DNA from 3 places in the Priestia sp. YIM B13551 genome. Region 2 is predicted to be linked to each of the others. Evidence: riboswitches for the same ligand, from Rfam matches in the RefSeq annotation. Region 2 holds a riboswitch; each other region holds the start of a gene.
The links. A riboswitch is a leader RNA that binds a small molecule or an ion and turns the genes downstream of it on or off. The one in region 2 is predicted to bind S-adenosylmethionine.

Region 1 (10,169 bases), on a different contig from region 2:
ATCTCGTTACGCAGTGAATATCACATTTCACCGTCGTTTGCGGCATGTCTAATATCTCTTGATATGAAAGGGTCACTTCCTTGTCTACTAATCCAAATACGCGAAGCGTCCACTCCTCTAGGTTATACTCCGGCACGTCTCCTTCATGTAAAATAGGAAAGCGCTCTGTTACTACCTGACCCGGAGGCACTCGTCCTTCGTACTTTGGATCAATTTCTGGTGTTTTCATTCGTTTAATACGGTCTGCTTTGTTCATAGGTACCACCTCTTTATTTTTTTATCAGCGTGCACTTTGCTGACTTGTTTGATTCGTTTCGACTCCTTTATCTCGCAGGAAAAACATCGCTGCTAATGTCAGCACGTAAGGGACCATCATCGTAAACTCGGTCGGTATTGAAAAACCTTGCAGCCGTGTACTCACAGCATCCATTAAGCCGAAAAGTATACTTGATGCTAAAATACCAAGCGGATGAGACTGACCAAGCATCATCGCCACAAGTGCGATAAATCCACGTCCTGAAGTCATGCCTTCTGAGAACATCGTGACTTGTCCTAATGAAAGCTGTGCTCCGGCAATCCCACACAGGATTCCGCATGCTGCAATCGCAAACAGCTGATATCTGATCGCTTTTAAACCAAGCGTACTTGCTGCTACTTTATTGTAGCCTACCGCTAGAAGACGGAAACCAAAAATCGTTCGATAAAAAAAGATATAAAAAGCAATAGCTGCTAAAAATGCAAAATAGACAAGCGGTGACTGTCCTGAAATAATGTCGCCGATTACAGGTATGTCTTTGATCAAAGGAATATCCCATGTGCCTATTCCCTGCATGTTTTTATCGTAATAGGCACCTTTTGTATGAAAAATAGTCCGGAGTAAAAATGTCGTTAAGCCCAGTGCTAAAAAATTAATAGACACCCCAACAACAATTTCATTCGCTTTAAACACCACGACCATCATTCCAAACAGCAACGCAAAAAGTAAGCTTGCTCCAGCAGCAATCACGATAGCAAAAAAGACATTATGAGTATAATAGTTGCCGGCAATCCCGCTAAAAGCCCCAATTAAAATCAGACCTTCTAATCCTACATTAAATATGCCCACACGCGCACAAAGCATTCCACCCAGCGCCGCTAATAAAATAGGCGCAACCATTCGTAACGTTGCATTTAACAGTGACCAATCAAGCAGCTCCACGAATATCAGCTCCTTTCTTTTTTGCTCTCCACCACTGCTTTGTGAATTTTGCTGAGATAAATAGAATGAGCACAGCTTGCATAATACTCGCAATTTCTAACGGAATTTCTGTATTACGCTCTAGCCCCATAGCTCCTGTTTGCAAAGCGGCAAGTAAAAGAGACGTAAAAACAATGCCGATCGGATTCGAGTTTGCTAACAGGGCAGCCATCACTCCGGTCCACGCATATCCAGGAACGGTGAGCGCACCGTCTACAAAACGGTACTGTGAACCAAGAACTTCAAACCCTCCGGCTAATCCAGCCAAGCTCCCGCTAATAAACATACTGAACAGCATGACTTTTACTTGATGAATACCTCCATACGCCCCGAATAATGGATTTTTTCCGGATGCGTTCACTTCGTACCCAAACACAGAGTAGCGAAGCACAGTCCCCAGCAGAAGTGCACCTACTAGAGCAATGATAAACCCAATATGAAGAGGCATTCCTTGAAACACTTTTCCAAGCCACGCCCCTTGCTCAATCATAGGCGTTTGAGCGAGAGCAGCTGAGCCTGTTTTATCTTGAAACGGATGGCCTGCTAAATAGCTTGCAAATAAAACAGCGATATAATTTAATAAAAGCGTAGAAATGACGAGCTGAATTTTAAACGCGGCTTCCATCCAGCCTGCTAAAACAGAAAGCAAACCTCCTGCCACAACAGCAGCTGCAATAGCCGCTATAAGCTTGACTATCCCTGGAGCTGGTAGGTAATAAGCGACAATTGCTGCACTAATCGCTCCAACGACCATCTGTCCTTCTCCCCCTAAATTAAACACACCTGCTCTAAAAGCAAACCCGACACCTAACGCAATTAAAAGAATAGGCGTAGCGCGAGCCAGCGTAGTGCAGAAGAAGTAAAAATTACCAAACGCTCCATTCCAGAGCTCTGTATATGTTTGAAGAACCGAACCACCAGTTAAGGAAATAATAATGCCTCCTATTGCTAAGCCAAAAATGACTGCAATAACCGGCTGGATTAATGATTTAAGAAGTTTCTGCAACTGTATCACCTTCTACCGTTCCTCCTGCCATTAATATGCTTAGTTTCTCTTCTGTTGCTTCTTCCCTTGTAAGCTCTCCAACAATACTGCCTTCGTACATAACTAAAATTCGATCTGATAGTGAGATAATCTCCGACAGTTCCGAAGACACAAGTAAAATAGCGGAGCCATTATTCCGTTTTTGAATCAAGGCATCATGAATACGTTCCATTGCCCCAATATCCACTCCTCGCGTTGGTTCAGCAGCAAGTAGAAAAGAAGTGTTTTGCCCAAGCTCTCTGGCAACAATCAATTTTTGCAGATTTCCCCCTGACAGTTCTCCAGCTTTTTGCTTAGATGAAGTGGCTTTAATCGAAAATTCATTTATCCATTCCTCCACGCTCGACTTGAATATCTTTCTTTTCAGCCAGCCCATCTTCGAGTAAGAAGCTTTATACTGATAGCCCATTAGTGCATTTTCTTCGATCGTATCGTCCTTAGAGGCTCCCCACATATAGCGGTCTTCTGGAATATGGGCGATTCCTGCCTCTCTTCTTTCACGCACAGATCGCCCTGTAAGATCTTCATCTCCAAGTTTAATACTTCCGCTACCTGTTTCTACTAATCCAGAAATTGTTTGAAGCAGCTCCGATTGTCCATTTCCCGAAACGCCTGCAATACCGACAATTTCGCCTGCAGAAACGTGAAGAGACACATTTTGCAATACGTTTTTTTGTCCTTTTCCTTTTAAAAAGAGATTTTGTACGTTTAAATGAGAGGTACCTTGTGATGGTATTCTTGCAGGACGCTCTTTTAATTCTCGCCCTACCATCAGCCTGGCTAGGTGGTGAGCATTGGTATCTTCTTTACTTGTGACGCCGGCTACTTTACCATTTCGAAGAACCGTAATGCGGTCCGCTACTTCCATCACTTCTTGCAGCTTATGTGTAATAATAATGATACTTTTACCTTGAGAAGCTAAAAAACGGATTGTTTTTAATAGTTCCTTCACTTCATGAGGAGTAAGAACGGCGGTAGGCTCGTCTAAAATAATAATTTCTGCTCCTTGATACAGCACTTTTAAAATTTCAATTTTTTGCTGTTCTCCAATTGAGCAATGTTTTACTTTCTTATGAACATCTACTGAAATTTGATAGGTTTGGGTTAATTGCTGTACATCTGCTTTCGCCTGCCTTCTATTAAAAAAGAGGCCCTTCTTTGGCTCATGCCCCAAGACAATGTTTTCAGCCACTGTAAAATGAGGAAAAACCATAAAATGCTGATGCACCATGCCTATTCCATTTTTAATCGCATCTGCAGGAGATGAAAACGAGACGGTTTTCCCATGTAGCTGAATATTTCCTGAACTCGGCTTTTCCATTCCGTAAAGCATCCTCATCAACGTTGTTTTTCCAGCGCCATTTTCTCCAACCAGCGCGTGGACCTCGCCTTTTTTCAGTTTAAAGGACACGTTATTATTTGCTAAAAATGAACCGTATTTCTTCGTCAAATTCGTTAACTGCAGCAGCTCACTCATTTTATTCGTTGCTCCTTTTCCTTTAGTTTTTTTTCAAAAATAAGAAAGAGAAGCCAGCCTTACTCGACTTCTCTTCTCAACTCACTTTGCTAACGGATCTTTCACCACTGTTTTTCCATCAATAATCGAATCTTTAATTTCTTTTAATTGATCAATTACATCTTGCCCTACAAAGTCATTAAGAGGCGTCTTGCTGTCTTGAGTCACATACGTTAACCCAACACCTTTTTCTTTTAAGCCGTATGTCACTACACCGGATTTAAATTTGTCATTTGCGAGTGCTTCTACCGTTTCATAAGCAGCCGCATCAGATCCTTTCAACTGCGATAAAACGATATGCTCAGGATCTACTTCCGTACGGTCAATATCTTGGCCTGCCGTATAAAAACCCTTTTCTTTTGCTGCTTCAAATACACCCAAGTCGCCTACCGCTGAAGCTCCGGCGATAAAGTCAGCTCCTTTTGAAGCCTGTAAAATAGCAAGTTCTTTTGCTTTAGCTGGATCGGAGAAGCTTCCAACATAGTTTACTAGAAATTCTGCTTTTGGATTTGTTGATTGTAATCCTTCTTTAAAACTTACGGTCCATTTTTTTAATAATGGAATATCATCAGCTGCAACCATTCCTACTTTATTCGTTTTTGTAACCAATCCTGCCGCTGCTCCTAATAAATATGAAGCTTCTTGTTCACGGAATACAACGCTTCTTACATTTGGTAAATCGACCACTGTATCAATAATCGCAAATTGACGCTGCGGGTTTTCTTGAGCTACTTTTTTCAACGCATCTTCGGATTCAAAAGAAGATGTAATAATCAAGTCATAGTTTTCTGCTACGGCAGCACGCAAGTTACTTTCAATGGCTGCTTGATCCGTAGACTCAATTGTTTTTACATCAATGTTATACTTCTTCCCAGCGCGTTTTGCTCCATCATCCATTTGTTGAAAAAACGGGTTAACTCCAATCTTTTCAGGTAAAACAAGAGCTATTCGCTTCTTTCCTTTCTCTTCGCTTCCACTGCTTTTTGTGCTTTTTGACTGACAGCCAGTTACGAGTAGTACAAGCGCAACTGCTAAAACAAGAAATCTCTTCATTTGACTTACTCCCCCCATAATATAAAAAAGCTCTTCCTTTATATAAAGGAAGAGCTCGTTAACCAAACGTCTCTTCCTCATCTTCAAGAACATACTGTTCTTAAGGATTTGGCACCATTCTGTCATAGACAGCGGTTGCCGGGTTTCACAGGGCCAGTCCCTCCACCTCTCTTGATAAGGAAAACAATAGCTATTTGTTTTATGTAATATAGTCAATATTAATAGTTTTTTAACAATTGTCAATATTATTTTTCTTTTCTATGTAAAAAAACTTTAAAAACAGATAGGATTATACGGTTTTAGGCTACTAAAATACAGGTCAATTCCTCTTCTAAATTAATTATCGTATGCTTCCTAGCAAAGCGCTTACGGTAAGTCTGCTAGTCTTCTAGAAGAGTCATTTGGATCAGAGCACTTTTATTACATGTCTTTTGTTAATCCACTATCAATTGAAATCACTTTACCAAGAATGTTAGACTTTTCCTGAGCGATATTTTTCAAGAGGTGTTAACGTTGAAATTGATGAAAGAATTATCTGGAGTAGCTATTGGACTCATTATCGCTTTGGCGGTTTCAAAAATCTTTTTTGATACCCCGACCAATATTGGAATCGTAGTTATTTTTATTAGTAGTATGGTAGTAACAGGTATAGCAAGAGCGAAATTAAGATAAGATAAAGCACCATCTTTTATTAGTAAAGTTTATTAGTAAAGTGGTGTTTTCTTTTAGCTGCTTTAGTATATAGTAATCTCGGTTAATATCTAATGTTTTATAATGAATTAGGATTGTCCCTATACTACGTTTTTTACCTAATAAAGGAATAGAAACCAATCTTTTCACCTATGATAAATGAATCGTTTTTTGCTTTTCACTTTACTTGATGTTTACATTCTAAAAGACGTGTTAAATTATATATATCAGTTACCAACTCAACTAAGACTCCTTGACTATTCTGGCCTACCTGTTCTTTTAGGTAGACTGAGGTTGCTAAATCGTTATATATAGGAGGAAAAAATCATGAAAATGAAACAACGACTATCAAAAGCGGCGGCGGCTGCAACGATTACAGGAATTGCTGCGTTTGGATTTGCCCCTGTCGCTCAGCTTGATACACCAGCACACGCAGCTACATCTCAAGAAACAAGCAGTCAAAGTCAAACAGCTGTAAAAAACATTAATGAAATTTACAACGCCGCAGTAAAAGGTGAAGTGCCACGCTTAACGGCAGACTTCAAAATTGGCAAAACACTGCGTCAAGACGTTCGTGATCAGTTCGGCCCACCGCCTGAAGGTTCATCAAACAACTTTGACTACTATCATGCGGAAATGGGTCACCCTGGTTATGCATTTGGCTATGACCAAAATAACGTCGTTAACGAAATCCGCTATTTTGGTACAAATGTAGAGCGTCAAACAAATTTAGGTTCCATTACGCAAGTTAACTTAAAGAAAGAATTAGGTCAACCGAACTTTACAAGTAAAGTAAAAGGTGATGGTACGACTCAAACAAAGTACACGTATCATGCCGGCGCCTATGATCTTGAATTTATTTTTGACGATACCAAAACGTTAAATCACGTAAACTTAGTTGAAAAGCCTTAAGTAATAGAAAAAGTAGCAGACAGCCTGCTACTTTTTTTCATGAAATAAAACTAATGCTGAATCAGCTACGTGTTCATAGCCAATATCCATATAAATTTTATTAGACGTAGGGTTTGCCATATCTGTGTATAGACTTGTTGTTTGAAATCCGCTGTCTAACATAAGCTGAGAAAGCGCGGACACACAGCTTGAGGCATAGCCTTTTTTACGTTCTTTTCGGGGCGTGTACACAAAGTTAATCGTAATGTTATGAGCTGTTGGACGCGCGGCATTTGCCATGGATACGTACTTGCCATTCACTTCCCATAAAAATAACCTTCCTGCTTTAATAAAAGCTTCGCCTGTTTTGACAGCTTGTTCTTTTGACACAGGCTCTCCAATGACGCCCATAAACTCCCAAATCCATTCTGTCACGAGCGGAAGGTGCTCCAACCTTGCTTTTACCAGCACTCCTTCCGCGTCCGCAGCTTTTTTCACTTTGTCTAACCGGTAAATGCGCTGATCCATTTTCAAAGAAGCTTCTTGATTTTTTAAATCTGCTAGTTTTTGAGAAAGATATAAAACCGTTTGTTTCTCTCCAACTAAGCCCGGTATGTCGATTTCTTGTAATAGCTCTGCCGCTTCGCTTAGTTCACCTTCCGTTAGCTTCTGTATTTGAGACAGGATGATTTGCTTAGGATGCGTTTGCAGTAACACAAGCACAACACGGCTATCTTTAAAAATAACGCCCATAAAATTTGGTTTGCTGCTTTCATTTAAGCCGTGTAAAATGCCAAGCGCTAAGTTATGAAGAACTTCATTCTTTGATAAAAGCGGTTCTACTTGGTTTTTAAATTCCTGCACTTCTCTATATCTATGTAACTGGATCATTTTCTTTCTACCTCCGCAAATGCTCTTATCGGAAACGTTCCGGCTCCTTTTATTTTAGGAGGCACAGCGTAAAATAAAAAGGACTCGGTTAGTTGATCTAAGTGACATAAGTGTTCAGCAATCACAATATCCGCCCCTAACAGCAGCGTATGAGCTGGTCTTGCTTTTCCTTTTGTGTCGTCAATATTCATCGAATCAATTCCGACAAGAGCGGGCTGTTGAGACACTAAATAAGCTGCCGCGCTTTCCGTTAAGTATGGATGGTTTTCTAAATAATCGTCTGTATTCCAGTAGCGATCCCATCCCGTATGAATTAATACCGCTTTGCCTTTTACGTCTATATGTTGAAAATGAGATTCATCAATAGCCGTTAAAGTCGGGTCAACCGAAACGACTATTCCTTCCAGTCCGGCTGTTTTATCAATAGCCGTTTGAGCCAAATCCGCTCCGTCTTTATATCTGTGAAACGGCACGTCAATATACGTACCGGTATTCGTGACCATTTCAATTTTACCGATTTGAAATTCAGTCCCTGGTTCATAAAGCTTTCTAGACTCTTCTCGGCTTAAATAGTCGCAAATGTTTGGTGCCGGCAAGCCTTTATGTGTGATAACTCCTTCTTCAATGATGTGGCTTAGATCAATATACGTTCTTTTTTTCATACTCCCACCCACTTTTTCAATATTCAGTAAAAATATTCTAACATAAAAAAGCTCTTCCTAGTTTCCTAGAAAGAGCTTTTTTTAGAGAACATTATTAACTTGATAAACATACATCGTACGTGTGCTTTGTATAAACAAATCCTTCAAAAATAAGACGGGCTGTACGCACTACTTTGATTCCGTTAACCTGTCCATCTTTTAGATCCACACTGGTTTCCATAATTCCCATTGGATGAGCAAGCCGAACGGTATCGCCTTTTAGTTGAACCATTTCTGACAGAAGCGTGCCTTTTGTATAAATAGCCGCCGTTGTACAAATTGCTCCTGTAATCGCAAGCGTTTGATGCGGTTTTTGCATCGACATCATGCGAATTAATACGTCCATTTGAGAAGCAGCTTTTTCTCTGCCCGTCCCGTCGCGATGGTCCATAGGAGGAGCAATAATCGTCATTTTTGGAACCGCTGGTGATAGTTTAGTTGCTTTGTTTTGAGGTGCAAGCCCCGCTTTTTCCGCTGCAATGGAACGAATTTCTTCAAATAGCTTCAGCTGTTTGTCCGTGTATTCATGCGGAAGTTCTGTTCCCTTTAGGCCAATATCCGCTGCTTTAACAAATACAAGCGGATTTCCTACATCAACAATTGATGCTTTTATTGTCCCGATGGATGTTTGCAGAAGATCAATAGCGTTCCCGGTCGGAAGCAGTTTTCCAGTAACGGCTCCTTCTCCGTTTTCAAACGAAAGATAAATGGGTGAACCCGTACCTGGCACTCCAGGAATCATACACGATCCTTCTGTTTTCACTTTTCCGTTTTCTACTTCTACTTCCGCTACGATTACTTTTTTCGTATTCGTATTATAAATCCGCACTTTGGTCACCGGTTCCACAGGTTGTACAATTCCTTGTTCGATGGCATAAGGTCCGACCGCTGAAGAGATATTGCCGCAGTTTCCCTTAAAATCAACGAGGGATTCGCTGATGCTGACCTGTGCAAACGTGTAATCTACGTCAGCTTTCTCTAAATCTGATTTTTTTATAATCGCAATTTTACTCGTCAGCGAATTGGCTCCGCCTAACCCGTCAATTTGACGTTGATCCGGACTTCCCATTATATCTAGCAAAAACGGTTCCCAATCAGATTTGTTCACAGGCATTTCTTCATGATTGATAAAAACCCCTTTACTCGTTCCACCTCTCATAACCGTTACAGGAATGCGCGTCATATTAATCACCTTTCTCCCCTACTAACAAACGCCGAGGCGTTCATCAAACCATTTTATTTTTTTACTATTTAGAACCGGTTCATTTGCCATTTATCGTATAATAGAGGTGGTCATAAGTAAAATACATAAAATTTATTGTCTTTTTAAAAATTTTTTTATAATCTAAATGCAAGGGGGAATTGGGATGGATCAAAAAGATTGGATATTAATTAAAACGCTTCACGAAGAAAAGAACATTACGCGAACGGCTGAAAGGCTCTACGTATCGCAGCCTTCTTTAAGCTACCGCCTTAAAAATCTTGAAGAAGAATTTGGCGTGTCGCTTTTCTTCAAAACGAAAAAAGGAATTGAGTTTACATCTGAAGGTGAGCATCTTGTTCGCTATGCGGAAAATATGTGGAAGCAGCTGCAGGAAACAAAAGACAGCATGCGTAATATGAGCGAAACCGTTACGGGAACGCTTCGCTTAGGGGTATCGAGTAACTTTGCACAGCATAAGCTTCCTAAAATTTTAAAACAGTTCTCTCTTCACTACCCAAATGTACAGTTCAGCGTCAATACCGGCTGGAGTACGCAAGTTATGAATCTATTAGACTCTTCGCGTGTGCACGTTGGTATTTTACGAGGCAATTATCCGTGGAACGGAGAAAAATCACTGCTGACGAAAGAACGACTCTGCTTAATTTCGAAAAAAGAGATTGCGATCGATGACTTGCCGAACCTGCCTTATATTAATTATAAAACCGATACGTCGCTAAAAGATCTCATTCAAGACTGGTGGCATGACAAGTTTTCAGAGCCTCCGTTTGTGGCAATGGAAGTTGACCGGCAAGAAACGGCCAAAGAAATGGTCAAAAATGATTTAGGCTTTGCAATTTTACCTGAAATTTGCCTTCACTCCAGCGACAACTTATATACATACGGACTTTCATACCGAGATGAATCACCTTTGCTTCGAAACA
Region 2 (10,169 bases):
TATAAAGGTTTGGGGGATTTTAGACTTAGAAAATTTACGATTTTACGGGTTGATAGTATAGGAAAAGTTTGTTAGTTTTAGAAACCATAAGATGTTTTCATGGGATGTGTTGCTTATCCCATGCATAAAAAATGCATAAAGGGGAGATTTTGTGAATATTGGAGTTTATATTTCACTCGGCATTTATTTTGTAGGAATGCTCGGAATAGGATGGTATGCCTATACAAAAACCACTGAAGATGTAGCTGGCTATATGTTAGGAGGACGCGGGCTAGGTCCAGCCGTTACCGCCCTTTCAGCTGGCGCTTCGGATATGAGTGGATGGATGTTAATGGGCCTTCCTGGCTCCATGTATGTAACGGGTCTTTCTAGCGTATGGCTAGCAGTAGGATTGTCTATAGGTGCTTATTTAAACTATTTAATCCTCGCGCCGCGTCTTCGCACTTATACTGAAGTAGCGAACGACTCCATTACAATTCCAGACTTTTTTGAAAATCGCTTTGGCGACCATGCCAAAATTCTTCGAACAGTATCAGCAATCGTTATCTTTATCTTCTTCACTCTTTACACTTCAGCTGGTATGGTATCAGGTGGACGATTATTTGAATCGGCATTTAGTTTAAATTATCAAATTGGCTTGTTCGTAACAGCATCTGTTGTTATTGCCTACACTCTTTTCGGTGGATTTTTAGCCGTTAGTTTAACAGATTTTGTTCAAGGTGTTATTATGTTCCTTGCTTTAGTTTTAGTACCCATTGTAGCTTTCACCGACGTTGGAGGCGTCAACACTACAATGGACATTGTACAGGACATTAATCCAGCATACCTTGACATTTTCAAAGGTACAACCGTTTTAGGTATTATATCTTTCTTAGCCTGGGGACTTGGCTATTTCGGCCAGCCTCATATTATCGTTCGCTTTATGGCTATCTCTTCCGTTAAGGAGTTAAAACCCGCACGTCGTATTGGAATGAGCTGGATGATTATTTCTATTATTGGTGCTATGCTGACAGGGCTTGTTGGAATTGCATATGTAGAAAAAACAGGTATGAAACTAGCAGATCCTGAAACTATTTTTATTAAATTTGCAGATATACTCTTTAACCCGTTAATTACAGGATTTTTATATGCAGCTTTACTAGCAGCAATTATGAGTACTATTTCTTCTCAGCTGCTTGTAACGGCAAGCTCTGTTACAGAAGACTTTTATAAAACATTTTTCCGACGCAAGGCCTCTGACAAAGAGCTTGTAACGGTTGGAAGAGCTGCGGTTTTAGGTGTTGCAATTATAGCTATTTTGCTTTCTTTAAGACCTAGTGATACGATTTTAGGACTGGTTGGATATGCTTGGGCTGGATTCGGTTCAGCTTTTGGTCCTGCTATTTTACTAAGTCTTTACTGGAAGCGTATGACTCGATGGGGAGCCCTTGCAGGAATGATTGTAGGTGCTGTCACGGTATTAATTTGGGTAAATACTCCACTTAAGGATGTCCTTTACGAAATGATTCCTGGGTTCTTTTTAAGCTTATTAGCTGTTATTATTGTAAGTTTACTAACAAAGAAACCGTCAAGCGATGTTCAAAATCAATTCATTGAAATGAAAGAAATCTTAATTAAAGAATCGAAATAAACAAAAAGGTACACGAGTTTTTACTTGTGTACCTTTTTGTTTTTAATCTCCTTTTCTTATCATATATATACTAAAGATCAATAAAGGAGGTTTTTTGTATGCAACATTCTTATTTTCCTTACGAGCCTACACAGCAACTGCGCGTAGATACACAAAATAGAGAAATTAAAGTAATTGGTGAAGGAACAGCTTCAGCAATTCCAAATGAAATTTCCATGACAATTGGAACGCGCACGGAAAACCGAGACGTTCAAGAAGCGTTAAAAGAAAATTCAGCTGTTTCAAATACTCTGCTGCAAGAGATGAAAAACCTTGGAATTAATGACCAGCAAATTGAAACGGCTTCATTCACCATAAATCCTAAATATGATTATAGCGATGGAAAATCGACTCTTACAGGATACGAAGTACAGCACTTATTTAGAGTAAGAGTACAAGATGTAAAACAAGCGGGCGACGTCTATAATGCTACGTTTTCGAGCGGAGCCAACGTAGCGCAAGACCTTCAATTCCACGTTACAAATGATGATAAATATGAACAAGAAGCGATAAGTAAAGCTTTGCTTAACGCTAAGGAAAAGGCCTTTACCATTGCCAACACGCTGCAGCTTCCTATTAACCAAATCCCTATTTTAATCGAAGAAGGATCCGTCTATCAGTCATCTGGCTCCTCGCCTAAGTTATTAGCGGCCTCTCCCCCTATTCAAGCTCAGTCCTTGACTGTATCTGCTTCTGTAAAAGTTACGTACACGTATTAATACTTGTGGTAAACTATAGATTATTATTATAATGAAGAAACTAATCTAAAGGAGCTCTTTGCACAATGACTTCTGAACATTTACTAGCAGCTTATCAAACCCTATGGTTGAACCGTTCGTTCGCTTCTAAACAATCCATGACAAGTAAAGATCAGCTTCATGAAGCCATTCTAAAAGATTTAAAGGATGAAATGACTCATCCACGCGTCCGACAAACACCGCATGTAAAATATCATCTTGGCATAAAAAGAATTCTAAACAGCAGTCTCTCCTCTGATGAAAAAGTTGCGCTTACGTCCCTATACACAAACCTTTTAGATAGCTGTATATAACGATAAAAAGGACTTCCTTGATGGAAGTCCTTTTCTTTATTTGATTAGTGCTTTTTCTTCTAAGCTTTGAAAAACAGCGTTAAAGTCTTGCTTTAAATCCTCAAACTCCTCTAATCCTACTGAAAGACGAAGAAGTGAATCAGTAATTCCTTTTTCCTCACGTACTTCTTTTGGGATACTTGCATGAGACATCGTTGCAGGATGCGTTAGAATGGACTCAACTGCACCTAGACTAACGCCAATTGAAGCCAATTTCACTCCTTGTAAAATATGTCGTGCTACTTTTTCATCCTGTACTTGGAAAGAAATCATAGCTCCGTATCCATTTGCTTGTTCTGAAATCAGCTTGTGGTCTGGATGACTTTCTAAGCCTGGATAGTATACACAGCTTACTAGAGATTGTTCTTCAAGCCACTTTGCAAACTGCAGCGCTGTTTTTAACTGCTGATCTAAACGAACTTTTAATGTCTTAATTCCTCGAAGCAGTAAAAAACAATCCTGTGGTCCTAAGATAGCACCAAAAGCATTTTGTACAAACTTTACTTCTTCTGCTAGCTTTTCATCGCTTACCACAACTAGACCGCCAATGACGTCACTGTGACCGCTGATATATTTTGTAGCACTATGAATCACAATATTTACACCAAGGTCAATCGGCTGCTGTAGATAAGGTGTTAAAAACGTGTTATCCACAATTGTAAGGAGATTGCGCTCCTTCGCCAAACTTGCTACTGCTTTAATATCCGTTACCTGTAAAAATGGATTTGAAGGGCTTTCGATATAAATAGCTCTCGTATCTTTTGTGATAGCTTCTTCTACTTTCTCAACCTTCGTTGTATCAACAAAAGTTGTTTTGATACCAAACTTTGAAAATAACCGTGTTAATACACGATATGTCCCGCCGTACGTATCGTGTGAAACTAAAATTTCATCCCCTGATTCAAAAATAGATAACACCGATGAGATAGCAGCCATACCTGATGAAAAAGCAAAACCAGCGTATCCATTTTCTAGATGAGCAATGGTGTTTTCTAAAGCCTCACGAGTTGGATTTCCTGAACGAGAATAGTCATAGCGGCCGTTGTTCGTCTCATCTTCTTGGTTAAATGTAGATACCTGATAAATAGGTACGTTAACCGCTCCAAAATGACCGTCAATTCCTGTATTTGCATGAATTAAGTTCGTACCGAATCTATGTTTATTATTGTTGGTATGCATCAAATGCCTCCTTCAAATCTTTAATTAAATCATCTGCGTGCTCAATTCCAACTGATAATCGCAGTAAACAGTTTGTTACTCCGACACGATTTCGAATTTCCTCGGGAATATCAGCGTGTGTTTGACGAGCTGGGAATGTCATTAAACTTTCCACGCCTCCTAAGCTTTCTGCAAATGTAATAACTTTAACATTTTCCAAAAGCGTGGACACGATGTCAGGGTGTGAGACAGCAAAAGAAATCATGCCTCCAAATCCAGTCGCTTGTTTCTTCATGATTTCATAGCCTGGATGTGTTTCAAGACCAGGGTAATACACTTTTTCTACGAGATCATGAGCAGTAAGCCAATTTGCAATTTTCAGTGCGTTTTCGTTATGCTTTTCCATACGAAGCGCTAGCGTCTTAACACCGCGCAACAACAACCAGCTATCTTGTGGACCTAAGACTGCCCCAGCTGCATTTTGATAAAAACGAATTTTCTCTCCTAAGCTACTACATCGAGCGACTACAAGACCAGCAACTACATCATTATGACCCCCAATGTATTTGCTCGCACTATGTATCACAATATCTGCTCCAAGCTCTAAAGGACGCTGATAGTAAGGGGACATGAATGTATTGTCAACGATAGTAAGCAAATCATGCTGTTTAGCTAACGCAATTGCTTCGGGCAAATCAGTCACGTGCATCATTGGATTTGTAGGTGTTTCAATAAATAAAGCTTTCGTGTTGGGACGAAGCGCATCTTTTACTTGCTCGAGATGGGCTGTGTTGACGTACGAAACAGTAATTCCTTGCTCTGAAAAGATTTCATTTAGTACTCGGTACGTTCCTCCGTATAAATCCTCTGATACAATTAAATGATCTCCGTTTTTAAATAGTGCTAAAACTGCCATTACACCCGCCATTCCTGAAGCGAATGCTACTCCTACTTCTCCTTTTTCTAAAGCAGCAATTGCTTCTTCCAATGCTGTACGAGTAGGATTTGCCGTACGTGCATAGTCAAATCCTGTACTTTGCCCTAAAGCAGGATGAGCAAATGTTGATGCTTGATAAATGGGTGTTGTAATAGAACCTGTTGAAGGGTCACGACCTACTCCTGAACGAACTAATAAAGTTTCAATTTTCATCTATTTCTCTCCTTAACTCAAAATAAAAAACACTCTTCACAGATGGAAGAGTGTTCGTTTATACACGATTTCTCTCATCTGTTAGAACAATACTGATGTTCCACAGGAATTAGCACCGTTCAAATGAATGTTTCATTTGATGGTTGCCGGGCATCGTAGGGCCAGTCCCTCCGCCACTCTTGATAAGAGTTCTATATAATTGTTGGTGGTTAACGTTTGTTGTTAATAACTTTAATAAAGATTTTCTTTATTGTCAACATAATTTTCTAAAAAATTTAAATCATCTCATTTGTTTATTCAATATACTTGTCCTGATAAGCACATTAAAAAAGAGACGACAGCGAGGTCTCTTTTTCTAAGGCAAGTGCACAGATTTTACGTGAGCTAACTTCCAATACATACTTTCTCCATTTGCCGTAATTAGTTCAACAATATTATTAGAAACTTCTTTAAGTACGCCAATTTTTTCTGATTGATCCCCTAAATCTAATACGACCAGTTGATTTTCATATTTTTTAAGCTGCTCTTCAAAGTTTCTGACAAAAGGTGCAGAGGCAGGCCTTACTGGAAGCTCTTTGTCACTTAAAGAATAAGGGGTTAACTCATTACTGTAAGGAGTAAGCCATTTCAAATGATGCAGAGAAACAAAGACATTTTTATACACTGGAGAATAAAACACAAGATAATCATTCAGCACGCTTGTGATATAACCATGCAATGATTTCCCTCCCGTTACATAAATTTCAATAAATTTCCCTTTTGCCTGCTGTAAAATATTACGATAAGAAATCCGCTGACTTTCTTCTATTAAGTTCTCTTCTATTTCACGTAAAACCGTATAGTCTTCTTCCGATACTTCCCGCAAACAATGCATGTGTAAAAGAGGAATATACAAATAATCATGTCCATTATACAAAACCATAATATCTAATCCAAGATCAATAAGTCTGCCAACAAATGTCGTTTTACCTGAAATATCTAATTCCACAATTTTATTGATATAATGATTCATACTCATTCTCATTTTCCTCCTTTTCCCTATATGATAGAAAAGGTGCTTTATAAGCACCTTTTATGTTCCATTTCATCATGCTTTCCAACGATAATTTTTCGTTTTAATAACTTTCTCGCTTGGTGCTGAAGAGCGTGAACCCGTACGGCGTCCTCGAGAGCGATCGTCTGTACGTCCTCCTGTGCGACGTCCTGTACGGCCTCCCGTGCGGCTTCCTGTGCGTCCTCCCGTACGGCTTCCTGTACGTTCTTCTGTAGACTTTGCAGCTGCAGTCTCTCCATTTTCTTCTGTTTGCTCGTTATTTTGATTGTTGTCGTTTTGCTTAAAAGCTCCTTTTGCTCCTACACAAATGGTTTTAACGTGTCTTGGCTGTAAGCGTAATACTTGATTATTCTGAACAAGTGTAAATGTGCCGTTTAGACTTTGTACTAACACGCCCTCTACCGCTTCAGGTCCTCCATTGTTGATAGATACCCATTTATGAGAAAGGTGTGCAAACAGATCGTTAAAACTTTTGGATTTCATATATTCTGGTTCTTGGCTCACGAAGAGTTCATTTGCAGATTGATTAGTTTGATTTCCATTGTTATTTTGATATTCACTCACACTCTTAACGTGGTCAGTGTTAATATAGATGATACCATCGTCCTCTGTGAGTAATACTATATAAGCAGATTCAAATGACCCTAAGACATCGAGAAGCTGACCCGCTTTTTTCTCAGGTCCTCCTTGGTTAACCTGCACATATTTAGTTTTCATTAATGATAAAGTTCCAGCAAAAGTTTTTCCTCGGTATAATTCTAGTTCTTCGTTAAACCCTGTAAAGGTTTGCGCTGAATTTGACATAGTATCTTCAGTAATACTCTTTACATGCGCTAAGTTATAATATACAAGGGTATATTCTTGTTGATTGTTTTGATTGTTTTGATTGTTTTGGTTTTTTTGGTTGTTTTGGTTGTTATTTTCACCATTATTGTTATTATTGCTTTCTACCGCTAAAATTAAATAATCTGATTGCACATCAACCAAATAACCTGTTTTAGATTCAGGTCCTCCACGATAAACGGTCACCACTCTTCCTGTTAGGGGTTTGAAGTGAGAAGAATAGCCTTTATCAGGCATTTGTACATTTTGGCTGCGTTTTTGGCTTGATTTTTGGCGTGGATTTTGATTTTGCCCTTGTTCTTGGCCATAGTAATAGTTACTCATTGTTTTTCCTCCTTATTAATTATCCTTATTGGTCATTCATACTGTATATATACGTATCATGTACAGCTATTGATTTCCTGCATTTGCCTATTATTAACAAAATCCACTGTTGCCTATAAATCTATCCATATTTAAAGAGTCAAAAGGTTATTTTTAATATACGCTGTTCGTTCTTTTATGAAAGACACCATCAAGTCGGGTTCTTTATAAAATTGCTCCATGTTATCTTTTACGTAAGGATCTTTTAATACATAAGGAGCGATATATTCATGCAGTTGATAAATGATTGGTTTCGTATATTCTATTGTGAATTGATTATTTAGAACATTGTTCATTTTTTTAATATATCGTTTTTTAATGCTGTCTACCGCCAATAATCGTGCTGTAAGCGTGTTAAACCCCTGTGCACGGACGTAGTCTCCTTCCATTACTTTTCCATTTACATCTCTTCCCCAAGTTGCATCATAATCCCACGGAATCAGTTCAAAGCGCCCGCTTTCATGATTTAGATAGAGAGCGTAGTTATGGACAAAACCGTCGTAATTCTGCATACAAATAATACCAACTAACCAAGATAAGTAGCGGTCGACATTCAGATAATTATCAATATTCTGTTCGAATTCTGTATTTGTCCACGTATTAAGATTAAATATAAACTGCTCTAATTTTTCCTCATCCCCCTGTTTCACTGCTTTGTCTTCATATCCAGATAGCAGAGTTGTTTTCGGCTTTTTATCCAAGTCGCTCATCAAAGAAAAATTAGCATCTCCGTCCACTGCATAAAATATGGATCCATCCGCTAAATTTCTTTTTTTCAAAAATAATTCATCTACCGATTCGAGCTGAAGATAGATTCCTTCATTTTTCCCATTAATCGTGAGGGTTACAAACTGAGATTGAGGAGATAAAACGTCTAAAGCAGCGAAAAAATCAAGGGACAGTTTGTTGCGCATAAGCGATGGATCTTTGTATTCAGCGTTTAGGTGTATTTCTTTGGCACGCTGAAATATTTTCGGGGAATAAAATTCAATATAATATGACTTTTTCTTCATCTTTCGAATATGTGAGCCTCTGAGCAACAAATCAATGTCATAGCGTTTTTTATTGAACTTCATTGTTGCCTGAACGGCTTCTTCTGACCAAATATCTCTTTTCATTTCCTTTAAATCTTTTACATTCACAAACAGAGCGTATTGAGGAACTTCTTTTTGCTTCATTACTCGACCACCTTTCTTCAATTATTAAAGTATATGAAGGGCAAATTCTCCATGATACCCCATCACATCAACTATTTCCGTAAATTCCACTTTTGACTTATATCAAAAACAAGTATCTTTGCGTATTCTATTAGTGCAAGACCTAGTCCAAATGACAAGGAGGTTTTTTGATTGCATATTACAGCTCAAAAAATTAAAGAGGCTGTTGAAGCCCTAGAATGTACAGAACTGAAATCTTTCATGTTTCAAGAGCCAACTGCTGGTCCACTAACAAAACGCCGTCGCTCTTCTCGCCGTTCACATCGCTCTTCTCGCCGTTCACATCGCTCTTCTCGCCGTTCACATCGCTCTTCTCGCCGTTCTACTTGCCGTTCTCGTCGTTCTACTCGCCGCTCTCGTCGTTCTACTCGCCGCTCTCGTCGTTCTACTCGCCGTTCTACTCGCCGTTCACGTCGTTCTACTCGCCGCTCTCGCCGCTCTCGCCGTTCTACTCGCCGCTCTCGCCGTTCTTAATTTCTCTAAACACTCATTTTTATTGCAAAAAAATGCCGAAGAACCATGAGTGTCTTCGGCGTTTTTTTCCACTTATAGAAGGGGCACATTTGGAAATATACTAAGATGGAGCGTTATTCATTTTACATAGAGAAGGAGAGGTTTTATGAAAAAAAGCAAGCATCAAATTTCAACTTCATCAACAACAGATATCGAAGAAGTCAAACGTTTAAATGCTCAGGCTGGATTAACTTACAATGAAGTATTTACACTTCTTGGAGAAACCTATTTGAAAAATCAAAAGAAAAAATAATAAGCAGGGACTAGAAAACACCTTCTAGTCCTTATACTTTGAAAATCCCGGAAAATCCTTTTACGAGGGATGTTAATTGGTTCATGGCTCCCATCATCTGTCCCGCAGTATTCATCATCTTGTTCATATCGTAATTGCCATCACTCGATTTAAACTGAGACATTAATGACTGAAATTGAGAAGGCTGGGGCTTTTGTTGCTGAGCTTTAGGGTATGGATTAAAAGGCGCACCTGCATTATTGTACAGGGGCTGCTGGTACATTCCGTTCATATAGGGAATTTGCTGAGGACCAAAAGGCATTTGTTGCTGAGCGTACGGATGTTGCGGCATATAAGCTTCCGTCCATGGCTGCTGATGATACTGCGGAAATGGATGTACCTGACTTAAATCAAAACGTTCTGGTTGATGTTGCTCATAATACGGATAATGCTTACTTGTATACATGCAAAATCAATACCTCCTTTTTAATATTACATAATATATAGTATGTATGCAGAAATAAGAGGTGACGTTCGTCTACTTGTACTTTTGGAAAACACATTCAAAAATATGTAGGTTTCTGTCGAAAGTTTAAATTTTTCAAAAAAACGAGATTATTTAAATATATGGTACGATAAGAACAAGTGATACTACGATACGTAGTGGCACAAATGGGGATTAGGAGGGAATTTACATGTATGTGAACGAACTTCAAGAAGCTTTTATTGCGGTGAAACAGTATGAGCCGCAGTCAAGTAATGAATTACTCGATTTTGCTCAGCAGCAGTATTTAAAAGGTTTTTTAACTCCTATGAATTACAAAGCCGCTGTACGTGAACTCGAACAAATTGGAGCTACTAAGCCCGATTTTAGTGCACA
Region 3 (10,169 bases), on a different contig from region 2:
ATTGCCATATCGAAAGAAGGTGTAGCAAAACTAGCAATAGCTGTGATTGATACAATGATAACCATTGCTGGTGACACAATACTTGCTTGAACGGCTGCTTGACCAATTACAAGGGCCCCGACAATAGATACAGCTGAGCCAACAGCCTTGGGTAATCGTATCCCTGCTTCTCGTAAAATTTCAAAAGTTAATTCCATGAGAAGAGCTTCCACAAATGCCGGAAAGGGAACAGCTTCCCTTTGTGCCGCAATGGCTACGATGAGTGTAGTTGGCACCATTTCCTGATGGAAGGTTGTAACAGCGACATAGGTAGCAGGCGCGATAAGCGAAATCATAAACATAAAAATACGTAAAAGACGAATTGAGGTTGCAATGTCGAACCGGGCATAATAATCTTCAGCCGATTGGAAAAATTGCATAAATACAGCAGGCGCAATAAGTGCAAAAGGGGTCCCATCCACAAATATAGCAATCCGCCCTTCTAACAAGTTTCCAGCTACAACATCAGGTCTTTCCGTATTGTAGATAGTGGGAAAAGGGGTGAATGTTTGATCCTCTATTAGTTGTTCAATATAACCTGATTCCAAAATGCTATCAATATCAATTCGATTTAATCGCTGACGAATTTCTTTAACAACTTTATCATTGGCAATGCCATGTATGTACATAAATGTCACATCTGTCTTTGTTACACGTCCAATTTTTAAAGATTCCATCCACAAATCGGGGGTCTTAATGATGCGACGTACCATAGCTGTATTGGTTCCAAGAGACTCTGTAAACGCTCCTTTTGGTCCTCGTACGACCATCTCGGTAGTGGATTCCACAATGGAACGTTTTTCTCCACCTTTGGTGCTAGCACTCAGTGCTTGTTTTACTCCATCCACTAGGATAAGAGTATCTCCTGCCATTAAAGATGCAAATAAATCATCCAAGTTAGTGATGGAGGATATGTTTCCAATTGTCATTATATCTTTAGAAAGGAGGTCTATCGCATTGTGCTGATTTATTTCTTCTTTATGATCATCCTTCATCATGGATTGCAGTAGATAATCTTGAATTGACTGATTGTCTACAATTCCCTCTATATAGACAATCGCCGTTTTAATGTCAGAAGCCCCTCCCATTTTTATCTCACGAATAACAACATCTGAACTATTTCCAGTCTTTCGCTTAATCATGTTAAGATTGCCCGATAATGAAACTTGTATTTGTTCTATTGGTTGATCAGTAGTTTGATTCTCGTCATCTTGTGCTGATTTCTTTTTTGGTTTGCGATCTTTAAAAAACGAAGGCATAGATTTGAGCACCCTTCTTTCAGTTTTTATTACTTTGACCATATAAGAGTTTTTTATGTAAAAATTAACAATAAATATTTATGTATCATCATAGAAAAAAGAGAAGAACCTATTAAATGGAGCGTGATTCACATGAAAATTATAGGTATTAGCCTTTTAATAGTGTGGTGCTTATTGGTTTTTTCTTTAGGCATCGATATGCTACAAGGATTTGATGTTTCTCAGGCATTGTATAACGCTGTGAGTCCTTTTCAGGTAATGGAGGTTGCCGAATTATTTGTACTCTTTTTGCTTATTTTTCTTTTTTTTGTTGAAACTGCATATCTTTTTATAAAGAAAAGGAATCAAAGCAAGTAGCTACGCAGCTATAAGTTTCTATTTTTAAATGTATGAAATAAAATAATAGAAATTTAGCTCAGGCTATTCGTTTCAACCCTTTCTTTCATTAATCAATGGTTCACATAAAATATTTCATCATCTAGATTATTTAGTTGGTTTTTTATCCATTTCTTTACGTTGTTCATTCTGGAACCAAAAGCCATTTGAAAAAGACCTGTTAACTGAAAATTATTAAAATGGCTTCCCTTTAATTGGATAAAAGCCTCGTTGTAAGAAGAAAAGCGTAGCTGTTTGAAAAGGAAATCATCCATTGCCTCTCGAATATATTCTTCATTTTTCCAACAATTCATGGGAACATGAGAAAATTGCCACGGCCTAAAGACACCAGGATAAATCGCTTCAACTATTTGAAAAGGAGAATAGCCTAGAAGGGTAAATGCGCCACCTAAACCATGTTGTTTAAAAAAATGAAAATTAATTTGAGAGGGTATTTCTTTCATGGGAATCTTCATTTTTTCCTCTATTACATATCTTACCGCCTCAATGGCCCTTCTCTTTCCTTCTTCTCCGTCCCAATATTTATCAGGAGTTTGTTGAAACTCCCAAGGTTTAAATTTTCCTGGGTAAGCATTATCTATGACTTCATAATAATTCCATCCATATAGCATGGCAGGGGGTCTAAGACGATGAGACCATAATGTATTTGCTCCTACTTGAAAAGGGATTTCAACGATGGAGATCGATAAGTGTTGTTCAAGTAAGTAGCATGTCATGTAGCGCATATATTTTTTCCCTTCATTACCTACAAAAAAATAATTAGGAAATCGTTTTCTCCTCTTCTCTAGAACATCTTTATAAACTTCAATGACTTGTTCTCTTTTCACTATCGAAAGCCCCTTTTAAGAAATTATATTTTATTATTATTGTGTATAATAATGGAATTTATATGCAAGTAAGGCTAAATCTCTATGAAATACATATTAAAAAGACAAGAAAAGCTACTGATTCTTTATCAGTAGCTTTCCTTGATATATGTTGTCAACTCGCAACAATGAGGATTTCCAAATAGACGCTTTATAGCGTCTTGAGTAGTTTCCTCCACTTATCGAGTGTTTATTCTTCATGAAGGAAACATTCCTTCTAATTACAAGAGTTTCCGCCTTTATATAGAAAATAACCTTAAGGTTTCATTAAAAATATGATACTGACTTCTAGAGAACTTATTTATAAAAGTTTTACTAGACGGTCAGGCCTTCAGGACTGGTCCCTCCTTGTTACCTAGCGTAATTTCCGCACCGTCTTTTGTTTACTGTTTTCGTTTTTGCTACAGACGTTATAGGTCGTGCATTTTTTAGTGTAAAACTTCTTTCTCCTTACACTCGTTGTAAGCCTTCGACAATGATAATTAGAGAGACAGTTTAGAAAATTTAACAAAAGAAGAATTGCACAGCTTAAATAAGGTCGAATCAATTAAGCATCTTCAGGAGAAGAAACTGTTATACGCTAAGAAGTTAATGTATTTGCGGACTGGTATCAAGAGGAATTAATTCGTATAATAAAAGAAAATTAGTAGCAATACCATGGCGAGTGAGGGGGTGAGCGAATTATGAGTCTACGAGAAGAACTATTGGCACAGGAATATGACGAAAGAACAAAGCCGAGAGGATTCGTATACTTTACAGACGCTGACGGCCAAGTTGTCGCTAAGACTTGCCGTAAATGCCGCGAATTAAAACAGGCCGAGAACTATCATTATAAAAGCGATGGATTCGGTCAACTTGGTCCATACTGCAAGGTTTGCGTTTCGGATCGCGATCGAGAGTATTACGTTACAAATAGAGAGCGAGTAAAACGAGTTAAAAATGCTTATTACCATAGAAAAAGGTCCAAGCAACTTTCTCTGAATTTATTCAGGAATAGCGAGTAGGGTAATGGCGGCCAACAAGGTCGCTTTTTGTTTATATACTGATAAATCGTTTGAAATCTCCTTGTTGATCAAGTCTAAAATTTCCTAGCGTTGTCATTAACGGTAGCACTATCGATAATGATTCTATAGAGTAGAAGAATAATGGCGTCTTTTTCATCGTTAAGCTATCATTTATGACTATGTTATTTAATACAGATATTGTTCAGTTATAATGAAGTAACATAAACAGATTCGTTGTAGTCATATTACTTCCATTTAGAATAAACGTAGATGGTATTACATAAGAATAAGGCATGAACTCTACTGAAATAGCAAGATTAACAGGAATTCCAGAAGAAATAATTTAAAAGCTACTTCAGCAGGAATCAATTTACTAATCCATGATAAAGCTTAAGCAGTGTAATTTTTTTTATAATCAGCGAGTTTATTCTTTATTTCTGGTTAAAAAAGCGATATAAATTGAACATACATAGAGATGCCTAAATCTAAAAAGTAGACAATTGACCGTATATATTCTATAAAAATGTAGTTAACTTAATAAGTTACCAAACTCAATTTATAATCTCCTTTTAGGGTTATTGACGTCTTTTCACAAATAAAAGCAAGCTTCTTCAAAGTAAGCTTGCTTTGCTTATCCTTATTCTCTTCTAAAATCATACTTGTCTTTCTCAACATCCAATGTATGACCATTTATAGTTACTGTACGATTATTTTCCCACGATACTGTATCTTTTTCTTCGTCATATCCCCAGTAAATATTTTTTGATTCCTTATTTTTATTATTACTGACTTCTCCTCTAAGAGTATAACTCGTAGTAGCACCACCATTGGCTCTGTAAAGCTCTACTTTATACGTATTATTTGGTGAATTAAGTGAATAGAACAAAAGAACGAAAGCGCTTTATTTATATTTTTATCATGTTAAAATACTTAAATTGTTTTAACCCGATTAACATATGTAATTTCTTTCTTGAGTAGAGCAAGCTACCTTTTTCTATTTGGAGGTAGCTCTTTTTATTGTAAAGAAAGTCCGGTTTAATTATTTACTTGACCTAATGGAAATCATAAACACAAAGCATAGAAAAGCAACGTTCTCTTATACAGCCTTCATAAAATTACCGGTTTTGATAGATGAAAATGTGGAATATCAAACGTAAGATTATTTTAAAATGAAGGGAAGACAGGTATGTTTGGATGGAGTGATATGCCGAAATTATTATTTTCTTTTTTAATTGTCATTCCACTTGTGTCTGTTATTCACCAACTGGGGCACTCACTTATGGCTATTATTTTAGGAGGAAGGATCGATTTTACCATTGGACAAGGGAAAACAATTTTTAAGTGGAAAAAAATTAAAATAAAATCTATTTATTTTTTGCACTCCTTTTGTATTTACGAAAAATTAAAGTATGATAACAGGTTTACTCATGCTTGTGTTTATGCTGGAGGTACCATAGCTAATTTAGCGTCTATCCTTCTTGTGTATGGTTTAATTATGTTGGGTGTTCTCCCAAAGAATCTCTTTTCTTACCAATTTGTTTATTTCTCTGTTTATTATATTGTTTTCTCGCTCTTACCCTTTGAATATTCAGAAACGAGTTTAAGTGATGGGCGAGCTATCTATGATGCATTGAGATATGGAAAGATAACGTGTAATCCGGATTAATAAAGGAAAAGAGGCTAATTAAAACTGTACGTCCACAACGTGTGTTAACGCGGCAACGGTACTGAAATAGATACTGATTAGTAATCAAGTCGTAATTCTTTAGATACTATGATGTAGCTACTGCAGTAAACTTACCTGTCCAACAAAAAATAAATAAGAACTCTTACTGCATTAAATAATGCGTAAGTTGTGAGATAAAAGATGTTTTGTTTCTGATTTTTCAATCTTTTTATTGACAAGTTAAGAAAACAAGTGTAACCTTTTTCCTAGTTAATTAAATTAAATATTCTTATCTCGAGAGGTGGAGGGACTGGCCCTAGGAAGCCTCGGCAACAGACTTTTAAGGTACTGTGCCAATTCCAGTAGCAATTTGCTTGAAGATAAGAAGAGAGCTCATAACGATTATTAACCTCTTCTTATTTTTAAGAAGAGGTTTTTTATTTTGAACAGAAAGAAGGAAACAAAACCATGACAAAGACATTAGTGAAAGCTCCATTTAAAGCTGATCACGTAGGCAGCTTTTTACGAACAACTCCCCTTAAAGAAGCAAGAGAAGCGTATGCGAACGGGGTAATCAATAAGACCAATTTAAAATCTGTAGAGGACAAAGAAATTGAAAAACTTGTTCAGAAACAAATTGAGGTAGGGCTTAAATCTATCACTGATGGTGAATTTAGACGTTCTTGGTGGCATTTGGACTTCTTATCAGGCTTAGAAGGCATAGAGGAGTTCGAAACACAATATATCAGTCAATTCAAAGGTGCAAAAACAAAAAATAAAGCGATTAAGGTAGTAGGTAAAGTAGACTTCAATCATCATTATATGCTGGAACACTTCACTTTCTTAAAAGAAGCTGTTGAACGGTATGGTGATGGAAGCCAAGTTGCTAAATTCTCAATTCCAAGCCCCAACATGTTATTTACTCGAATTCAAGAAGATACATATTACAACGGAAACAGAACGCAGTTTTATCATGATACTGTAGCTGCTTATCAAAAAGCCATTCAAGCTTTTTATGATGCAGGCTGCCGTTACCTACAATTAGATGATACTTCTTGGATTGATTTTGTTTCTGAAGAACGTATAGATGCAGTTGTTGAGAAGCTTGGTATGGATGTAAAGGACGTTATTGATACGCGAGTAAGTTGCTTAAATGATGCTATTTCTAAAAAGCCTGAAGATATGCTCATTACGATGCATATTTGTCGTGGAAACTTCAGGTCTACGTATATCACAAGTGGCGGCTACGATACTATATCTGATGCAATCTTTGCTAACTTACATGTAGATGGACTTTTCCTTGAATATGATGATAACCGTTCAGGAGATTTTGGACCGTTAAAAAGCTTTACACGTAACAACCAAACCGTTGTATTAGGATTAGTAACATCTAAGTTCCCTACATTAGAAGAAGCTGAGATTATTAAGCAAAGAATAAAAGAAGCAAGCGAATATATTCCTCTGGAAAACTTGTCATTGAGTCCTCAATGTGGATTTGCAAGTACAGAAGAAGGAAATGAATTAACAGAAGAGGAGCAATGGAATAAAATTAAACATGTAATTCAAATTGCCCAAGATGTCTGGGAAGCTAACTAAAGAGCGATATTTGATGTTTTATTTTACATAAGAAGTATCCTGGACATGTAGAAGAATGTAAATTGGCTACTAACTACACGCTTTTTGTAGTTGGCAGCCAATTTGCAGACTGTTATTTGCTTGTAATTTAGGTAGTATGAGCTCCCGTTGGTAGTTAGTCAGCGTTTAGTGCCGGCTTACTAACTTGTGAGAAGACTCTTTAGGCCAACTCGTCTAAAAAAAGCTTTAAGTTCGTTATTTTGTTATTTATTTAGTTGGCAAATTAAAATCTAATATAAAAAGCTATACAAAAGAAATCAAGTCCTTTTATACACTGAATACCATTAGAATATCAAAAAACAAAAAGAGTGGAAATTATTCCACCCCTTCCAATTTAAGCTATTTAATAATTAAGCTATATTATCTAACAGTTTCCTGAAATTTTCTCCTAAAACTTTTCTCTCAACTTCTGCATTAGGTGCATAACGCTTAATTGCCTCTATAGTAATGTAAGGATCTCCATATGGATAATCAGCTCCAAATATAGTTCTATCTGGAATCTCGTTCATCGCTAAGGTTAAAGCAAAGGTAGTATAAAAAGCTGAAGTATCAATATAAGCATTAGGAGTGTTTTTAACAAGTTCAATCGTTTGAAGCCAGTTTATACCCCCTAAATGTCCAAAAATTACTGGAATCTCAGGATATTGTTTTGCTAGCTCTATTAATTCTACAATGTCATCTAATTGCAGAGGAGCAAAAGTATGAATCCAGATTGACAAACCTTTAAATTCTTTTAATGCCTCAAAGATTGGTTTTAAGAAAGCAATTTGGCCACTTCCTAAAGTGAACTCACCTATCCCTTTTAAGTTATTGGCTACAATGTATTCCTTAATCCATTTTTTTGTCTCTTCGACTTCTAATCCTAAAGGGACAGAACCAAAACCAATGTACTTATCTGGATATTGGTTAACAACTTCTACCAGTTCCTTCATAGAATTCTTTCTAGCACTTATACTATTGACATTATTATTAAGAATTTGATTTAAGGCTTCCATTTCTTGTTTAAATGAATTTAATTTTATAGCTTTTTCCGGGTGGATTAATGTAGAAAATAATATAGTCTTATTAATTCCTAAGTCATCCATAAGTTGAATATGCTTAGAAACAGGAAATGTTACATGTGAATGACTATCTATAATCAAGTTATTCACCTACTTTAGTTAAAGAATTTTTATTTTTTCTTTCTTCAATAACTTCTGTAGCCACTCCTAAGATAGTATTTAATCCATTAGGAAACCCAGAATAGATAATCATTTGTAACATTGCTTCGATAACTTCTTCTTCAGTCCAACCTACATTTAATGCTCCATTAATATAAAATTTTAATTGTTCAGTATTTCCAAGCGCTGTCAAGCCTGCAACAGTAGCAAGAAGACGTGATTTCAAATCTAAACCCGGTCTAGAAAATATTTGACCATAATTGAATGACACTGCTAATGTTCCTAAGTCGGGTGAAATGGAGTCTTTAAAACTATTTACGATTTCCTCATAGTTGTCAGCATCAATTTGTTTTAAAATTTCTAAACCTTTTTTGAAATTTTCATCTTGTTTTAACATAATATCTTCTCCCTCAATTAATTTTCACTTGTTGAATTGAATTTAATTTCTTCTTTACACCGATGATTGAAGTGAAGGCAAAAAGAACCATAATAAAACCTACAGAACAAACTCCCATCCATTTAAAGTGGCTCCAGGCGAGCGTACCTAAGTATGATCCTAATGCTCCTCCTAAAAAAGTAGAAACCATATAAATACCGTTTAGACGGCTTCTTTTTTCTTCAGATAATTGAAAAATTTTGGCTTGACAAGCTACCTGATTAGCTTGAGTTCCCATTGTTACTAATAAACTTCCTATGATAATGGCCGTTAGAGACGAACCTGACAAGATAAAAATCAAGAATGAAACCAATGAAAGATTCATACAAAGTATACTTGCAAGATTAGCCCCTTTTTTATCAATTATTCTGCCAATAATGGGTGTAGCAAATGCTCCACCTATTCCCACTAAACCTATTGTCCCTGCAACACTGCTCGCATAGTGAAAAGGAGAATTACTTAGTCGAAAAACCAATGTAGTCCAGAACAAACTAAAAGCTCCAAACATCATTCCTTGGCTAATACATGCTCTTCGTAATATGTTTTCCTTAATAAAAAGTGGCCAAAGTGAAGCAAGTAATTCTCCATACTTCATTGTTTGTTTACCTTTACTTTGTGGAAGGTAAATTCTAATGAGTAGAATTACTAACAAAGTAAATGCGAATGAAATCCAATACATTGCCCTCCAACCCAAGTAAGTATCTACAATTCCACTGATAAAACGTGCCCCTAAGATTCCACAAACTAAACCTATAGCTACATTACCTAAGATTTTCCCTCTTTCTTTATCGCTAGCAAGACCAGCAGCTATAGGTACTATAATCTGTGGAACAATAGTAAAGAATCCTAATAATAAATTGGATATTATTAACCAAATAAAACTAGTTGATATAGCAGAAGCAATAAGGCTTAAACAAACTAGTATCAGGAGCGATAAGATGATTTTACGTCTCTCAAATAAATCACCTAGTGGCACTAAAGTTAGATTCCCAATAGCATATCCAACTTGAGTTAAAGTAGCTATAATTCCTATTTGATTTGAAGATATGTGAAACGAGTCTGCCATACTTAATAATAAATTTTGATTTAAATATACATTTGAAACTGTAAAACCACAGGTTAGAGCCATCAGTAACACAATACCTTTATTAATTTTATTTTGTTGTTCCATATTCTCACCTCCCTTTCTGAATTTAGGATACAAAAAATATAATCCTAGTAATAGGAGTGAGTTTATACTGTTATAAAAAGTACCAGTCTTACTTTCAATATTTATTATTCTGTTTTAAACAGACTAACTTTGATGATTGATTTTCTTCTAAATATTTCCAATATACGTATAAGGCTTGTATTAATGCGGTAATAATACTTAAATAGATTACTGGTAAGGAATGATTGGTTTATCAGGTAATATTTAGACATCACAGTAGGTGATTAGTAGATGATAATGGAATATCTCCTCTTCTTTGGACTGCTCGGGGTTGGACTATTGATCTTTATTTTTCATGAAATGGGTGAGAAGCCGAAAGATGTCCTACCAACTGAATACAGCAAATTAGAATCCCCAATTGAAAGAGCTTATATAATGCCTTAGTGATGAATGGCTATTCGGTACGAGCGCAAGTAAAGTGTGGTCCTTATCGAATTGACCTTGTTATAGGGAGGCTTGCGATTGAGTGCGACGGAAAAGCCTATCATTCTTCACCAG

Region 1: another riboswitch for S-adenosylmethionine. It lies ahead of ACFX4N_RS13530 (BMP family lipoprotein); the one in region 2 lies ahead of ACFX4N_RS07680 (trans-sulfuration enzyme family protein).
Region 3: another riboswitch for S-adenosylmethionine. It lies ahead of ACFX4N_RS26830 (5-methyltetrahydropteroyltriglutamate--homocysteine S-methyltransferase); the one in region 2 lies ahead of ACFX4N_RS07680 (trans-sulfuration enzyme family protein).

Annotation. Positions count from the first base shown of each region.
Region 1 covers NZ_JBHZOX010000002.1:769,445-779,613, forward strand. The annotation lists gene ACFX4N_RS13510 (sulfite oxidase-like oxidoreductase) at 1-256, opposite strand, end outside; gene ACFX4N_RS13515 (ABC transporter permease) at 281-1,198, opposite strand; gene ACFX4N_RS13520 (ABC transporter permease) at 1,185-2,252, opposite strand; gene ACFX4N_RS13525 (ABC transporter ATP-binding protein) at 2,227-3,759, opposite strand; gene ACFX4N_RS13530 (BMP family lipoprotein) at 3,841-4,851, opposite strand; SAM riboswitch class I at 4,926-5,032, opposite strand; gene ACFX4N_RS13535 (hypothetical protein) at 5,365-5,523, shown strand; gene ACFX4N_RS13540 (YjgB family protein) at 5,869-6,453, shown strand; gene ACFX4N_RS13545 (GNAT family N-acetyltransferase) at 6,481-7,323, opposite strand; gene ACFX4N_RS13550 (cyclase family protein) at 7,320-7,985, opposite strand; gene ACFX4N_RS13555 (2-methylaconitate cis-trans isomerase PrpF family protein) at 8,080-9,207, opposite strand; gene ACFX4N_RS13560 (LysR family transcriptional regulator) at 9,392-10,169, shown strand, end outside.
Region 2 covers NZ_JBHZOX010000001.1:1,510,089-1,520,257, forward strand. The annotation lists gene putP (sodium/proline symporter PutP) at 152-1,630, shown strand; gene ACFX4N_RS07665 (SIMPL domain-containing protein) at 1,729-2,388, shown strand; gene ACFX4N_RS07670 (hypothetical protein) at 2,454-2,720, shown strand; gene ACFX4N_RS07675 (trans-sulfuration enzyme family protein) at 2,757-3,938, opposite strand; gene ACFX4N_RS07680 (trans-sulfuration enzyme family protein) at 3,922-5,067, opposite strand; SAM riboswitch class I at 5,139-5,256, opposite strand; gene ACFX4N_RS07685 (hypothetical protein) at 5,423-6,085, opposite strand; gene ACFX4N_RS07690 (spore coat protein) at 6,155-7,288, opposite strand; gene ACFX4N_RS07695 (CotH kinase family protein) at 7,420-8,505, opposite strand; gene ACFX4N_RS07700 (CotG/ExsB N-terminal domain-containing protein) at 8,677-9,018, shown strand; gene ACFX4N_RS07705 (hypothetical protein) at 9,164-9,310, shown strand; gene ACFX4N_RS07710 (YppG family protein) at 9,342-9,755, opposite strand; gene ACFX4N_RS07715 (YppF family protein) at 9,985-10,169, shown strand, end outside.
Region 3 covers NZ_JBHZOX010000009.1:83,076-93,244, forward strand. The annotation lists gene ACFX4N_RS26805 (spore germination protein) at 1-1,298, opposite strand, end outside; gene ACFX4N_RS31120 (YczF family membrane protein) at 1,431-1,655, shown strand; gene ACFX4N_RS26810 (DUF4046 domain-containing protein) at 1,748-2,521, opposite strand; gene ACFX4N_RS26815 (hypothetical protein) at 3,244-3,564, shown strand; gene ACFX4N_RS26820 (DUF5412 family protein) at 4,202-4,450, opposite strand; gene ACFX4N_RS26825 (site-2 protease family protein) at 4,751-5,230, shown strand; SAM riboswitch class I at 5,517-5,617, shown strand; gene ACFX4N_RS26830 (5-methyltetrahydropteroyltriglutamate--homocysteine S-methyltransferase) at 5,699-6,826, shown strand; gene ACFX4N_RS26835 (amidohydrolase family protein) at 7,216-8,007, opposite strand; gene ACFX4N_RS26840 (carboxymuconolactone decarboxylase family protein) at 8,009-8,422, opposite strand; gene ACFX4N_RS26845 (MFS transporter) at 8,436-9,632, opposite strand; gene ACFX4N_RS26850 (endonuclease domain-containing protein) at 10,058-10,169, shown strand, end outside.